2 regions of the Promicromonospora sp. NPDC023805 genome follow, and region 2 is predicted to be linked to the other one. Evidence: predicted binding sites of a transcription regulator. Region 2 holds the regulator's gene; the other holds the start of a gene.

Region 1 (6,409 bases), on a different contig from region 2:
TGGAAGTACCGGTCCTTGGAGTAGGACTTCTTGCCGCGCGAGGACATGGCGCCCATCGAGCCCATGCCGCGATACGTCTTGAACTGCTTGCCGTTCACGAGCACCAGGTCGCCCGGCGTCTCCTCGCAACCCGCGAAGAGCGAGCCAAGCATCACGGTGTCGGCGCCGGCCACGAGGGCCTTGCCGATCTCGCCGGAGTGCTTGAGACCGCCGTCGGCGATGACGGGCACGCCCGCCGGCTTGCAGGCCAGCGACGCCTCGTAGACCGCGGTGATCTGCGGTACGCCCACGCCGGTCACGACCCGCGTGGTGCAGATGGAGCCCGGCCCGACGCCGACCTTGACCGCGTCGGCCCCGGCGTCGACGAACGCCTGGGCGCCCTGTCGGGTGGCGACGTTGCCGCCGATCACCTGGACGTCCTTGGTGGCCGGGTCGGTCTTGAGGCGCTTGACCATGTCGATCAGCATGCGGACGTTGCCGTGCGCGGTGTCGGCGACGAGCACGTCGACGCCGGCCTCGATGAGCGCGGTCGCGCGCTGCCACGCGTCGCCGAAGTAGCCGATCGCCGCGCCCACCATGAGGCGTCCCTGCCCGTCCTTGGACGAGTGGGGGAACTGCTCGGACTTCACGAAGTCCTTGACGGTGATGAGGCCGGTGATGCGGCCGTCGGGGTCGATCAGCGGGAGCCGCTCCAGCTTGTGCTTGCGCAGCAGCAGCGTGGCGTCGTCACGCGAGATACCGGCGGGGCCGGTGATCAGCGGCTGCGGCGTCATCACCTCGTCCACCTTGGTGGTCGCCCACTCGGCGACGGGCGTGAAGCGCAGGTCCCGGTTGGTGACCATGCCGATGAGCTTGTTCTCGAGGTCGACCACCGGGAAGCCGGAGATCCGGAACTGGCCCGCGAGGGTGTCGAGCTCCTCGAGCGTGGCGTCCGGCCCGATCGTGACGGGGTTCGTGATGATGCCCGTCTGCGTCCGCTTCACGAGGTCGACCTGCTGGGCCTGGTCCTCGATGGAGAGGTTGCGGTGCAGGACACCGAGGCCACCCTGGCGAGCCATGGCGATGGCCATCGCCGACTCGGTGACCGTGTCCATCGCCGCGGACAGCAGCGGAATCTTGAGCGAGATCTCGCGCGTCAGGCGAGAGGTCGTGTCGATGTCCGACGGCGCCAGGTCGGAGTAACCCGGCAGCAGCAGGACGTCGTCATAGGTGAGCCCGAGGAACCCGAACGGGTCGGCCGGCGCGGTCTGGTCCGTCATGCAGCAAGTCTACGACCGGTGCGGCCGCGGATCCTGGTCGGGCAGTGGTACCGGCCCGAGGCGTGCGTCACCTCGCCTTGATGACCGCCAGCACCTCGTGCAACAGGCCGGTGAACGACCGCACGCGCTGCACCGTCGGACCGAACGGCAGGTCCGTCGCCGCGGCGTCGGCCCGCAGGCCCACGAAGATCGGCAGGTCCGGATGGCTCTCGTTCACCGCGTGCACGACGTCGAGGTCGGGCTTGTTCTGGGTGGTGGCCAGGACGACCGCCGTCGGCCGGACCATGGTCACCAGCTCGACCGAACGGTGCGTGCTCGCAGGGCCCGTGACGATCCGCGCCATCGCGCCCTGTGCGGCCAGCGCCGCGGCGAGCGCGTGCGCGGACAGCGGCACCACCTCGTCCGGCGCCGCGAACACGAGCACGATCTTGCGCATGCGGCTCGGGTGGTTGGCCGGCGGGCCACCCGCCTCGACCATCGCCCGCTCGAACTCCTCGGTGTAATGGCGCAGCGCCCGGAGCGCGGCGGTCGCGAGCACCACCTCGGGCATCTCGCCCGGACCGGCGAGGACCGTGCGCTCGGACAGGCGCAGCCACGCCGGCTCGACCAGCTCGGTCCACCACGTCGCCGGGTCCCCGTCGGGGCCCAGCACGAGCAGGCTGTCGCAGGCGGTCCTGCTGTACGCGAGAGCGGCATCGACGAGGGCGGAGACCCGGCCCGACGTCGGCGCCCCGGCCGAGGCGGACCGCGGGCCTGCCATGGCAGGGGCGTCCCCGCCCGTGGCGCCACCAGGAAGCGCCCGCAGGCGTGCCCGGCCGCGCGGCTCTTCCTTCGGCTCGCCGCTCGGCGGCAGGGTCGGGTCCTCGTCGCCGTCCGCACCGGGCTCGGCGGGTGCCTTGAGGGTTCCGACGAACGTCTCGGCGAACTCCTCCTCCGGCTCGTCTCCGTCCAGGTCGCTCTCCACCTGCACGGCGGGCAGCGCGGGCGCCGACCGGGTGGCGACCTCGAGCTCCGCGTCGCCTGCCTCGACAGCAGCGCGCGCGGCGTCCACCGGCGCGACGCCCTCGAGCGTCAGACGGCGCATCACCAGCAGGCGTGCGACGTCGTCCGGGGTATAGCGGCGGTGCGATCCAGCGGTCCGACCCGAGGGGCCGAGCCCGTACCGGCGGTCCCACGTACGGAGGGTGGCTGGCGCCACCCCGAGACGTCTGGCCACTGCGGCGACGGCCAGTCCGGGGCTGGATGCACGTGACCCGCCCGAGCTCTCGGCAGGCCGCGAAGATGTCATGGGCTCGATTCTGCCGACCTGGACCTCTCCGCGCCACTGCGAAACCCGGCGTGCCGCCGATCTCGGTGGAATCCGGTCCAGATCGCACCAAAACCGGTCAGCCCTGGCGCGCTTGCGGTGACCCGATTCGAGCCACCCGCCGAAAAACTGCCCCTTGAACAACTTCTGCACAACTTGTAGGTTGTTCGACATGACGGAGATCTCGAGGCTTCCCGGTCCGGTAATGGAACTGTGGGAATGGCAGTACACAGGAGCGTGCCGCGACGCGGACGACACCCTGTTCTTCCACCCCGAGGGCGAGCGTGGGTCGACACGCCGTAGGCGCGCCGAGGCCGCCAAGGCGATCTGCCGCTCCTGCCCCGTGATGATGCAGTGCCGCGAGCAGTCGCTCCGCGTGCGCGAGCCGTACGGCGTGTGGGGTGGGCTCAGCGAGGACGAGCGCTCGGCCATCCTCGCCGGCAAGTCCGTCTCTGCTTGATGCAGGCATGGCTTGATGCAGGCATGGCCTGATCCAGGCATGGCCTGATCCAGGCATGGCCTGATCCAGTCTCCGTCCGATCCAGTCTCCGCCGTTACAGGCAAGGAAGCCTGATCCAGGCAAGGCAAGGGCCCCGCACCTCTCGGTGCGGGGCCCTCGTCATCTACCTGGAGTGAGCTGGTGTCAGCTCACGACCACGGCGAGGATGTCGCGGGCGGAGAGCACCAGGTACTCCTCACCCGCGTACTTGACCTCGGTGCCGCCGTACTTGGAGTAGATCACCTTGTCACCGACGGCGACGTCCAGCGGCACACGGTTGCCGTTGTCGTCGATGCGGCCCTGGCCAACGGCCAGAACCTCGCCCTCCTGGGGCTTCTCCTTGGCGGTGTCCGGGATGACCAGGCCGGAAGCGGTCGTGGTCTCGGCTTCGAGAGCCTTGACGACGATCCGGTCCTCGAGCGGCTTGATGGGGACCGACACGTCGGACCTCCTCTTTCGTGAGCGGATCGAGAGATCAGCTGCGTGATGGGCGTAAGTGGCTCGAACGTTCGACCGTCCGCCGTCGTCGCGGGTGCCGGCGGGCACGAACGTCTGGGTTCTCCCCCGCGGGCCCGTGAACCGGGTTCCCGCAGCGGTGAACAACCCCAAATCTAGGTCGGCGCTAGCACTCGGTCAAGGCGAGTGCCAATCGGGTGGAGTGGCTCACACTCTGCGGGGCCGCCGCGCCGACGCCACACCGGAATCTCGCCATCTCTACGAAAAGGTTGCGTCGCGCCGCTCGTCACGACCAGGACAAACGTGGAAAGATCTTCCCATGGATGCGGCGATTCTGAGCAAACTGCTCAGCCCCGACGGCTGGGCCTTGCTTGGCGCCCTCCCGCCCTACGACGAGCGACAGGCGATGAAGACAGTGACCGCGCTGCGGGCCAAGGGCGTCGCACCGGACCTCGCGGCCGCGGTGGTCACCCAGTCCAGGCTCCGCACGCGGGCCCGGGCCAAGTTCGGCGACTTCGCCGACGGGATGCTCTTCACCCCGGACGGCCTGGAACAGGCGACACGGCTCCTCGTCGCCGCCCTGCACGCCCGGCGGTACCTCGACGCCGGTGTCTCCGTCCTCGCCGACCTCACGTGCGGCATCGGCGCCGACTCGCTCGCCTTCGCGGGGACGGGCCTCAGGGTGGTCGCCACCGACCTGGACGAGTGCACCGCCGCGATCGCGCAGTGGAACCTGCGCCACTTCCCCGAGGCGGACGTGCGGCATGCCGACGGGCTCGGGCTCGACCTGCGTGCCGAGGGCATCGAGGGGGTCTACGCCGACCCGGCCCGCCGGGTGAGCGGCGGCTCGGGCGCGCGCAGCAGGCGGGTCTTCGACCCGCGCGCCTACGAGCCCCCGCTCGACTCCGTCTGGGCGCTGCGCGAGACGGTGCCCGCCGTGGGCATCAAGGTGGGCCCGGGCATCCCGCACGACGGCCTGCCCGAAGACGCCGAGACCCAGTGGGTCTCCGTCAACGGCGACGTGGTCGAGGCCGGGCTCTGGTTCGGCCCGCTCGCCCTCGACGGCCCCGGGCGGTCGGCGCTCGTGCTGCGCACGTTCACCGACGAAGACGGCAAGGAGCACACGCTGAGCCGCACGGTCCGGGGCGACGTCGTGCCGGACGTCGGCGGCGTCGGACAGTACCTGTACGAGCCCGACGGGGCGGTCATCCGCGCGGGCCTGGTCGGCCAGGCGGCCGCTGAGCTGGGCGGACGCCTCGTCGACCCGACCATCGCCTACGTCACCACGGACAGCCCTGCCGAGCTGCCGTCGGCCCGGCCCACCGACTCGGTAGGAGCGCCGGCACCGATAGCCACCGGTTACCGGGTGCTCGACACCATGCCGTTCGGCCTGAAGCGGCTCAAGGCGTACCTGCGTGACCGCAACGTCGGACGCATCACGATCAAGAAGCGCGGCACCGCGGTGGTGCCCGAACAACTTCGCAAGCAGCTCGTGCTCACCGGGACCGAGGAGGCGACGATCGTGCTCACACGTGTGGCAGGCAACCAACAGGTACTTCTCGTCGAACCGCTGGGAGCCGTATGAGCTCGCCGACCCGCCTCGGATTCGGCGAGTCCCCCCGCTCCACAGTGGGCCTCGAGTGGGAGATCGGGCTGGTCCGGTCCGACACGGCCGACCTCTCCCAGTCCGGCCCGGAGGTGCTCGAGGCCCTCGCACGCACCGCCGTCGAACCACCGCACGGGTCAGGTGGCTACGTCCCGCACGTGGCCGGCGAGTTCATGAAGAACACCATCGAGCTGGTGACCGGCGTCTGCCGCACCGTCGCGGACGCGGGTACCGACCTCACCCGTACCCTCGAACGGGTGCGGACGGTGACCGACCCGCTCGGCCTCGACCTGATGGGCGGCGGGACGCACCCGTTCGCGCGCGCCGCCGACCAGCAGGTCGGTGAGAAGGAGCGCTACGTCCGCATCATGGAGCGCACCGGGGTCTGGGGCGCGCAGCTGATCATCTGGGGGCTGCACGTCCACGTCGGGATCGAGCACCGGGACAAGGCGCTGCCGCTGATGCGCGCGATGCTCACCTACTTCCCGCACCTGCAGGCGCTCTCGGCCGGATCGCCCTACTGGGCCGGCCAGCACACCGGCTACGCGTCCAACAGGTCGCTGCTGTTCCAGCAGATCCCCAGCTCAGGACTGCCGGTCCCGTTCGAGACCTGGCAGGAGCTCGAGGCGTACGCGGGCGACATGCTGCACGTCGGCGCGGTCGAGGCGTTCAACGAGGTCCACTGGGACGTGCGGCCTTCGACGTTCGGCACGCTCGAGGTGCGGGTCTGCGACGGCCCGACCAACCTGTCGGAGGCCCTCGTGCTGGCGGCGCTGGTGCACTGCCTGGTCGAGCACCTGTCCACCCAGCTGGACCAGGGCAGGACCCTGCCGGTGCTGCCGCCGTGGTTCGTGCAGGAGAACAAGTTCCGCTCGGCCCGCTACGGCCTCGACGCCACGGTGATCCTCGACGCCGACGGCAACCAGGGGCCGATCATCGACGCGATAGGCAAGCTGCTGGTCGAGCTGGAGCCCGTCGCACACCGGCTCGGTTGCACGGCGGAGCTGGCGGGCGTCCGGGACATCGTCCGCACCGGAGCGTCGTACCAGCGGCAGCAGGCGGTGGCCGCGGCGCACGACGGCGACCTGGTACCGGTCGTGCGCTCGATGGTGGACGAGATGCGAGCCGGCCACCCGCTGCACGCCTGACCGATCCGTCGGTCGAGCTCACCACCGTTGGTCGAGCTTGTCGAGGCCCCGCTGGTTGCATCCCAGTTGGTCGAGTTCGTCGAGACCCTCACCAGGCCTCGACAAGCTCGACCAACGGGGAGCGGTCCGGTCAGA
Region 2 (6,409 bases):
TCGGCGATGCGGGACAGCTTCGCGACCGAGCGGGCGCGCCGGACGAGGGCACGCTCCAGTGCCTGTGCGTAGGCGGCGTGCAGCCGGCGGCGCTCGCCGGGCAGCAGCTCCGCGTACACGGCTTCCTGGACCAGTGCGTGCCGGAACGCGTAGCCGACGTCGGTGACCACGAGCACCTGCGCCTCTACCGCCTCACGGACGTTCTCCTCCGGCTCTGGCCCCAGGCCCGCGCCGGTGTGCTGCCCTGAGCCCGTCGAAGGGTCCGCCAGGACGTCGTCGAGCACGTCGTACCAGACCCGCGGACCGGCGGCCGCGACCACGCGGCACAGCGCCTGGGCCTCCCGGCTCAGGTTCCAGTAGCGCAGCAGGAGGATGTCGCGCAGGGAGTCGGGCAGGTCGGTGCCGAGGAATCCGACGAGCTCCTCGACGTAGAAGGGGACGCCCTCGCTGCGGTCGGCCAGGTCGGCGAGCGCCTCGCCGTCGAGACCTATGTCGAGCAGGTCCTGCGCCATCTCGCGGACCTCCGTCTCGCCCAGGCGGGTCAGGTCGAGGCGGTTGGTGAGCCGGGCCCGGTCGAGCTCGGCCATGACGGTGCGCAGGGGGTGCGCGCGTCCGACGTCGTCGCTGCGGTAGGTGAGCAGCAGGAGCAGGCCTGCGGGCGCGGTGCGGGCGAGGCGGAGGGCGACGGCGCGGGTGACGTCGTCGGACCAGTGCAGGTCCTCCATGATGACGACGACGGGGCGCTCGGCGGCGAGCCCGGTGAGCAGGTTCGCGAGGACCTCGGGGAGGCGGTCCGCTCCGGCGTCGGACGCCGGGGCGACGAGCTGGGGAGCGACGACGGACAGGGCGCCCGCCGCGGGCCCGGCCGCGGCGACCACTGTCTCGGGGCCCAGCGTTCGGACGGTCTCGCGCAGCAGTCCGGCGAGGGCCGCGTAGGGGAGGGGGCCGGAGCCCTCGTCGGCGCACTGCCCGGTGAGGACGGTGACGCCGTCGGCGTGCGAGGTCAGCTCGTCGAGGAGGCGGGTCTTGCCGATCCCTGCCTCACCCGCGATCACTATCGTGCGGTTGCCACCCGAGCGGACGGCGTCGAGGGCGGCGCTGAGCTCGCCGAGCTCTCGGGCTCGACCCACCAGGCGGGCGCGGGGAACCGGCATGGGCTCATCGTCCCATGCCGGTCCTGCCGTGGGTCGGCTGGTCATCGTTGCTGGTCATACTGTCCGGAACAGGCATGGGCACGGCCCGCGCCGGGCGTCAGGCGACGCGGGGCCGGGCCGTGCGTGCGGCCTTGGCCTGCCTGGTGGGCTCGGCGGCGCGCTGCTCGGTCGCCTGACGGCGGGCGATCTCCTTGCGCTCGCGGGCCACCCGCGACTGCTCGGCCCGGCGGTCGATCTCCTGCTCGTTCCTGCGGTAGTCGGCGTAGTCGGTAAAACCGAACATGGTGTCTGCCTCCTGGTCGTCGCCGGCCCGTCGCCGGCGATGACTCAAGGTTCGTCCGTGAGGTACCCCTGGCGGATCGGGCGGTCGCCGCATCTTTCGGGCCGGTTCTGCTGAGGCGTTCGGCGGTACCTAAGGCAAACCCTTAGTCGGCCCCTCGGGAACGGGGAGGACACTAGGGATAGGCACCCTGACCTGCAGGTCTGCCCGGTTCGGTCCCGGCCGGTCGGAACGGGTGGCGGGTCGGGGACTTGGCGTGTGGCCTGTGCCGCGTAGGATTGGCACTCGGCTGGCGAGAGTGCTGGAGCGCCGGCCGGAACCCGGGTGCAGGTCCCGGACGTTCTACCTGGGACGGAGGTGAGCGCGGTGAGCGAAGAACGCAGGCTCGATGTCTTGCGAGCGATCGTGGAGGACTATGTCCGGACACGGGAGCCCGTGGGCTCCCGCATACTCACCGAGCGGCACAAGCTCGGTGTGTCCCCGGCGACCGTGCGCAACGACATGGCGGCTCTGGAAGAGGCAGGGCTCATCGCCCAGCCGCATACCTCGGCCGGTCGCATCCCCACGGACAAGGGCTACCGCCTGTTCGTGGACCAGCTCGCCGAGGTGCGGCCGCTGACCGTGCCCCAGAAGCGCGCCATCGAGACGTTCCTGTCCGAGGCGGTCGACCTGGACGACGTCGTAGCCCGCGCCGGACGCCTCATCGCGCAGCTGACGGGCCAGGTCGCCGTCGTGCAGTACCCGTCGCTGCGCCGTTCCGGGCTGCGCCACCTGGAGCTCGTGCCCTCCTCCGAGGGCCGGCTCCTCGTCGTCGTCATCACCGACACGGGTCGGGTGGAGCAGCGTTACCTCGACGTGCCCGTCGGCATGGACGACGGGACGCTCGGCGAGCTGCGCGCGCGCTTCAACGCCGCGGCCGCCGGCCACCGGCTCACCGAGATCGGCACCGCCTTCGCGCGGGTCACCGAGGCTATGCCCGACGAGCACCGCGCGCTGGGTACGGCCGTGGCCGAGGTGGTGACCGCCGCGCTCGCGGAGGAGAGCGAGGAGCGCATAGTGCTGACGGGCCAGGCCAACCTGGCGCGCTCCAGCATGCGGTTCGAGCAGGGCCTGCGTCCCGTGCTCGAGGCCCTCGAGGAGCAGGTGGTCCTGCTCGGCCTCCTCACCGACATGTCCGACGACGCAGGGGTTGCCGTGAGCATCGGCCACGAGAACCGGCTGGCCGGCCTGTCCGAGACCTCGGTCGTCACGTCCGGCTACGGCTCGTCCGACGGCGACTCCGTCGCGATCCTGAGCTCGATCGGCCCCACCCGTATGGACTACCCGGGCACCATCGCCGCGGTGCGCGCCGTCGCGCGCTACCTGTCGCGTGTGCTGCCCAGCTGACATCCCCTTTTCCACAAACCTCTTTTCCACAAACCTCCTCACCCACGTTCCTCAAGAGAGAGACCTGTGACCGACTACTACGAGATTCTCGGTGTTCCGCGCGACGCCTCGCCCGAGCAGATCAAGAAGGCATACCGCAAGCTGGCCCGCGAGCTGCACCCTGACGTGGCGGGCGACGTGGGCGAGGACCGGTTCAAGGACGTCGCGCGCGCCTACGAGGTGCTGTCCAACCCGGACAAGCGCCAGCAGTACGACATGGGCGTGGACCCGACCGCGCCGGGTGGCGGCGCCGGTGGCGGGTTCGGCGCCGGGTTCGGTTTCCAGGACATCTTCGAGACCTTCTTCGGCGGCGGGCAGCCCGCCGGGCCGGTCCCGCGCGCCCGGCGCGGCAACGACGCGCTGGTGCGGCTCGACCTCGAGCTCGCCGAGGCGGTCTTCGGCGCCAAGCGTGAGATCCAGGTCGACACCGCGGTGGTGTGCAACACCTGCGCCGGCGACGGCGCACGGCCCGGCACCTCGGCGCGCACCTGCGACGTCTGCCACGGGCGCGGCTCCGTGCAGCGCGTGGCGCGTTCGTTCCTCGGCCAGGTCATGACCAACCAGCCCTGCTCAGCCTGCGGCGGCTTCGGCACGGTCATCCCCGAGCCCTGCACCGACTGCTCCGGCGAGGGCCGCGTGCGTTCGCGCCGCACCGTCTCCGTGAACGTCCCCGCGGGTGTCGACACCGGTACGCGTATCAAGCTCTCCGCGCAGGGCGAGGTGGGCCCCGGTGGCGGCCCCGCCGGCGACCTGTACGTCGAGATCCGGGAGCGCGCGCACGACACGTTCGTGCGGCGCGGCGACGAGCTGCACTGCACCCTCCAGGTGCCGATGACGGCGGCCGCGCTCGGCACCGTCCTCGAGCTCGACACCCTGGACGGGCTCCAGGAGATCGACCTGCGCCCGGGCACGCAGCCCGGCCAGGTCATGACCCTCAAGGGCCTCGGCGTGGGGCACCTGCACTCGACCGGGCGCGGCGACCTCAACGTGCACATCGAGGTCCAGGTGCCTACGGCGCTGGACGAGGAGCAGACGGCGCTCATGCAGCAGCTCGCGGTCCTGCGCGGCGAGGAGCGGCCCGAGTCGCGGCTCGCGTCCGTGCACGGCGGCGTGTTCTCGCGCCTGCGCGACAAGCTCAGCGGGCGCTGACCGCCCACCCATGAGCGCGCCAGTCTTTCTCGCGGAGGCGTCCACCGCCCATCCGCTCTCGGAGTACGCCGCGGGCTCGGTCTACGTGCTCGACGGCGCGGAAGGCCGGCACGCCGGCGTCGTCCAGCGGCGCGGGCCGGGGGAGCGGATCGACGTCGTCGACGGCGCGGGAGTTCGCCTGCGGACCGTCGTCGAGTCGGTGGTCGGCGCCGAGGTGCACCTCCGGGTCGAGGAGGTGGACGTCGAGCCGACGCCCGCCGTCGTCGTGACGCTCGTCCAGGCCCTCGCGAAGGGCGACCGCGACGAGATGGCCATCGAGGCCGCCACCGAGGTCGGCGTGGACGCGATCATCCCGTGGCAGGCCGAGCGGTCGGTCGTGGTGTGGCGCGGGGACCGGGCCGCGAAGTCGCGGGCACGCTGGGGGAGCACCGTGCGGGCCGCGACGAAGCAGGCCCGCCGCTGCCGCATACCCGACGTCGAGCCGCCGCTGAGCACCAAGCAGCTCGCGGCCAGGACCCGATCCGTCGTCGCAGCGGGCGGGACCGTGGCCGTGCTGCACGAGGAGGCGAAGGCGGGCCTGGCGACGGTAACGCTGCCCGACGCCGGCGAGGTGCTCCTCGTCGTCGGCCCCGAGGGCGGGATCTCGGAGGCCGAGGTCGCCCTGCTGACCGAGGCGGGCGCGGTCACCGCGCGGCTCGGGCCGCACGTGCTGCGCACGTCGACGGCGGGCCCGGTCGCGATAGCGCTCCTGAGCGACCGCCTGGGCCGCTGGACCTGACCCGCACCCCGCCGAGGTAGACCTCTACCTCGGCGGGTCGTTCTTGTCAGTTGCGGACGATGAACTCCACGCGGCGGTTCTTCTCCAGGTCCGCGAAGGTCTTCGGCACCACCAGCGGGTCCGACTCGCCGTAACCCTTCGCGGTCAGCCGGTCCTCGTCGACGCCGAGCCCCACCAGCCGGTCGAGCACCTCCTGGGCACGGCGCTCGCTGAGCCGCCAGTTGTGCACCCGGGTCCCGAGCGAGTCCGTGTGCCCCTCGATACGGACCTCGACCTCGGGGTGCTCCTCGAGCACCTCGGCGGCATTCCGCACCACCCGGCGGCCGTCCTCGGTCAGCTCCGCGCTGTCCGTGACGAACGTGATGTTCGGGATCTCGACCAGGTCCTCCTGGGCCTGCTCGCGCTCCTCACGGGTCGGGTTGCGCTCCGGCTCGTCCTCCTCCGGCTCGGCCGATGCGCCATCGGACGACGGGTCGGTCGCCTCGGGCGAGGGCGTCGCCTCCGCGGAGACGTCGACCGTCGTGTCCTTGGACGTCGTGTCCTCGGACTCCGTGGGCTCGGGGTCCCTCGGGAGGATGTAGGCGTCGATCGTCAGGTTGCCCGCCGACGCCGGACCGTTCGGCCCGTACGCCACCGCGGTCCGGACGCCCGCGACGCCGTTCACCACCTCGGCGGCCGTGATCGCGTCGTAGTCCGACGAAGCGGTCACGTCCGCGTCGCGGCCGGTGACCTCGACATCCACACCGCGGAGGTCGGCCGCGGCGAGCGCGCTCTGCGCACGCTCGGTCAGGTCGGCCTCGATCCCCTCGCGGAACCCCGTGTCCTGGACGCTCGAGAGCGCGCCAAGCCCGAGGACCGCGACGATGACCGGGGGCAGGACCGACCTCAGGTTCATGCCTTGGCCCCGGAACCCGCCGACTCGGTGCCGTCGCCGGCTGCCGCGGCCTCCGCCTCGTCCTCGGCGATCGCCTCGGCCTTGGCGGCGTCGTCGGTGATCTCGTCGACGTCGGCGTAGTCGACCTTCTCGCTGAACTTGGCGCGCCGCTCCTGGCCGCCGACCAGGTAGTCCTGGAACTCCTGGAGGCCCGCCTCGTCACCGTCCGCGAGGTACTGCGCCTGGTGCGCCCAGTTCGCGGCGGCGGGCGCGAACTTGATGCCGCCCGTGGTGAGCGCCTCACGCAGCTCTGCCTCGGACGCGGCGGCGACCTTGGCGTACGTCGTGTAACCGGCCGCCTGGAGCGCTGCCTCGATCTTGGGGCCGATGCCCTCGATACGGCGGAGGTCCTGCGGCGCGGGCTCCGGCTCCGGCTCGGCTGCTGCCTCGGGCTCGGCGGCGGCGGTCTCCGCCTCGTCCTCGGCGATCGCCTCGGCCTTGGCGTCGGCGTCGGTGATCTCGTCGACGTCGGCGTAGTCGACCTTCTCGCTGAACTTGGCGCGCCGCTCCTGGCCGCCGACGAGGTAGTCCTGGAACTCGCGCAGGCCGTCCTCGTCGCCGTCGACCAGGTACTGGGCCTGGTCGGCCCAGTTCGCCGCGGCGGGCGCGAACTTGATGCCTGCCGCCGTGAGCGCCTCGCGCAGCTCGGCCTCGGACGCGCCCGCGACCTTGGCGTACGTCGTGTACCC

Evidence for each region. The regulator HrcA, encoded in region 2, represses chaperone genes, less so after heat shock. The targets are predictions, from matches to a motif close to TTNGCACTCGNNNNNNNCGAGTGCNAA.
Region 1: a site for HrcA is predicted at 3,687-3,713, ahead of groES (co-chaperone GroES). Genes of this name have one in related genera too.

What each region holds. Positions count from the first base shown of each region.
Region 1 covers NZ_JBFAAH010000002.1:186,927-193,335, forward strand. Annotated here, with positions in the region: gene guaB (IMP dehydrogenase) at 1-1,259, opposite strand, end outside; gene AB0F70_RS04230 (MerR family transcriptional regulator) at 1,327-2,547, opposite strand; gene AB0F70_RS04235 (WhiB family transcriptional regulator) at 2,738-3,025, shown strand; gene groES (co-chaperone GroES) at 3,209-3,505, opposite strand; gene AB0F70_RS04245 (SAM-dependent methyltransferase) at 3,840-5,105, shown strand; gene AB0F70_RS04250 (glutamate--cysteine ligase) at 5,102-6,274, shown strand.
Region 2 covers NZ_JBFAAH010000005.1:123,256-129,664, forward strand. Annotated here, with positions in the region: gene AB0F70_RS07860 (AAA family ATPase) at 1-1,154, opposite strand, end outside; gene AB0F70_RS07865 (hypothetical protein) at 1,252-1,437, opposite strand; gene hrcA (heat-inducible transcriptional repressor HrcA) at 1,801-2,820, shown strand; gene dnaJ (molecular chaperone DnaJ) at 2,887-4,008, shown strand; gene AB0F70_RS07880 (16S rRNA (uracil(1498)-N(3))-methyltransferase) at 4,019-4,786, shown strand; gene AB0F70_RS07885 (OmpA family protein) at 4,833-5,681, opposite strand; gene AB0F70_RS07890 (helix-hairpin-helix domain-containing protein) at 5,678-6,409, opposite strand, start outside.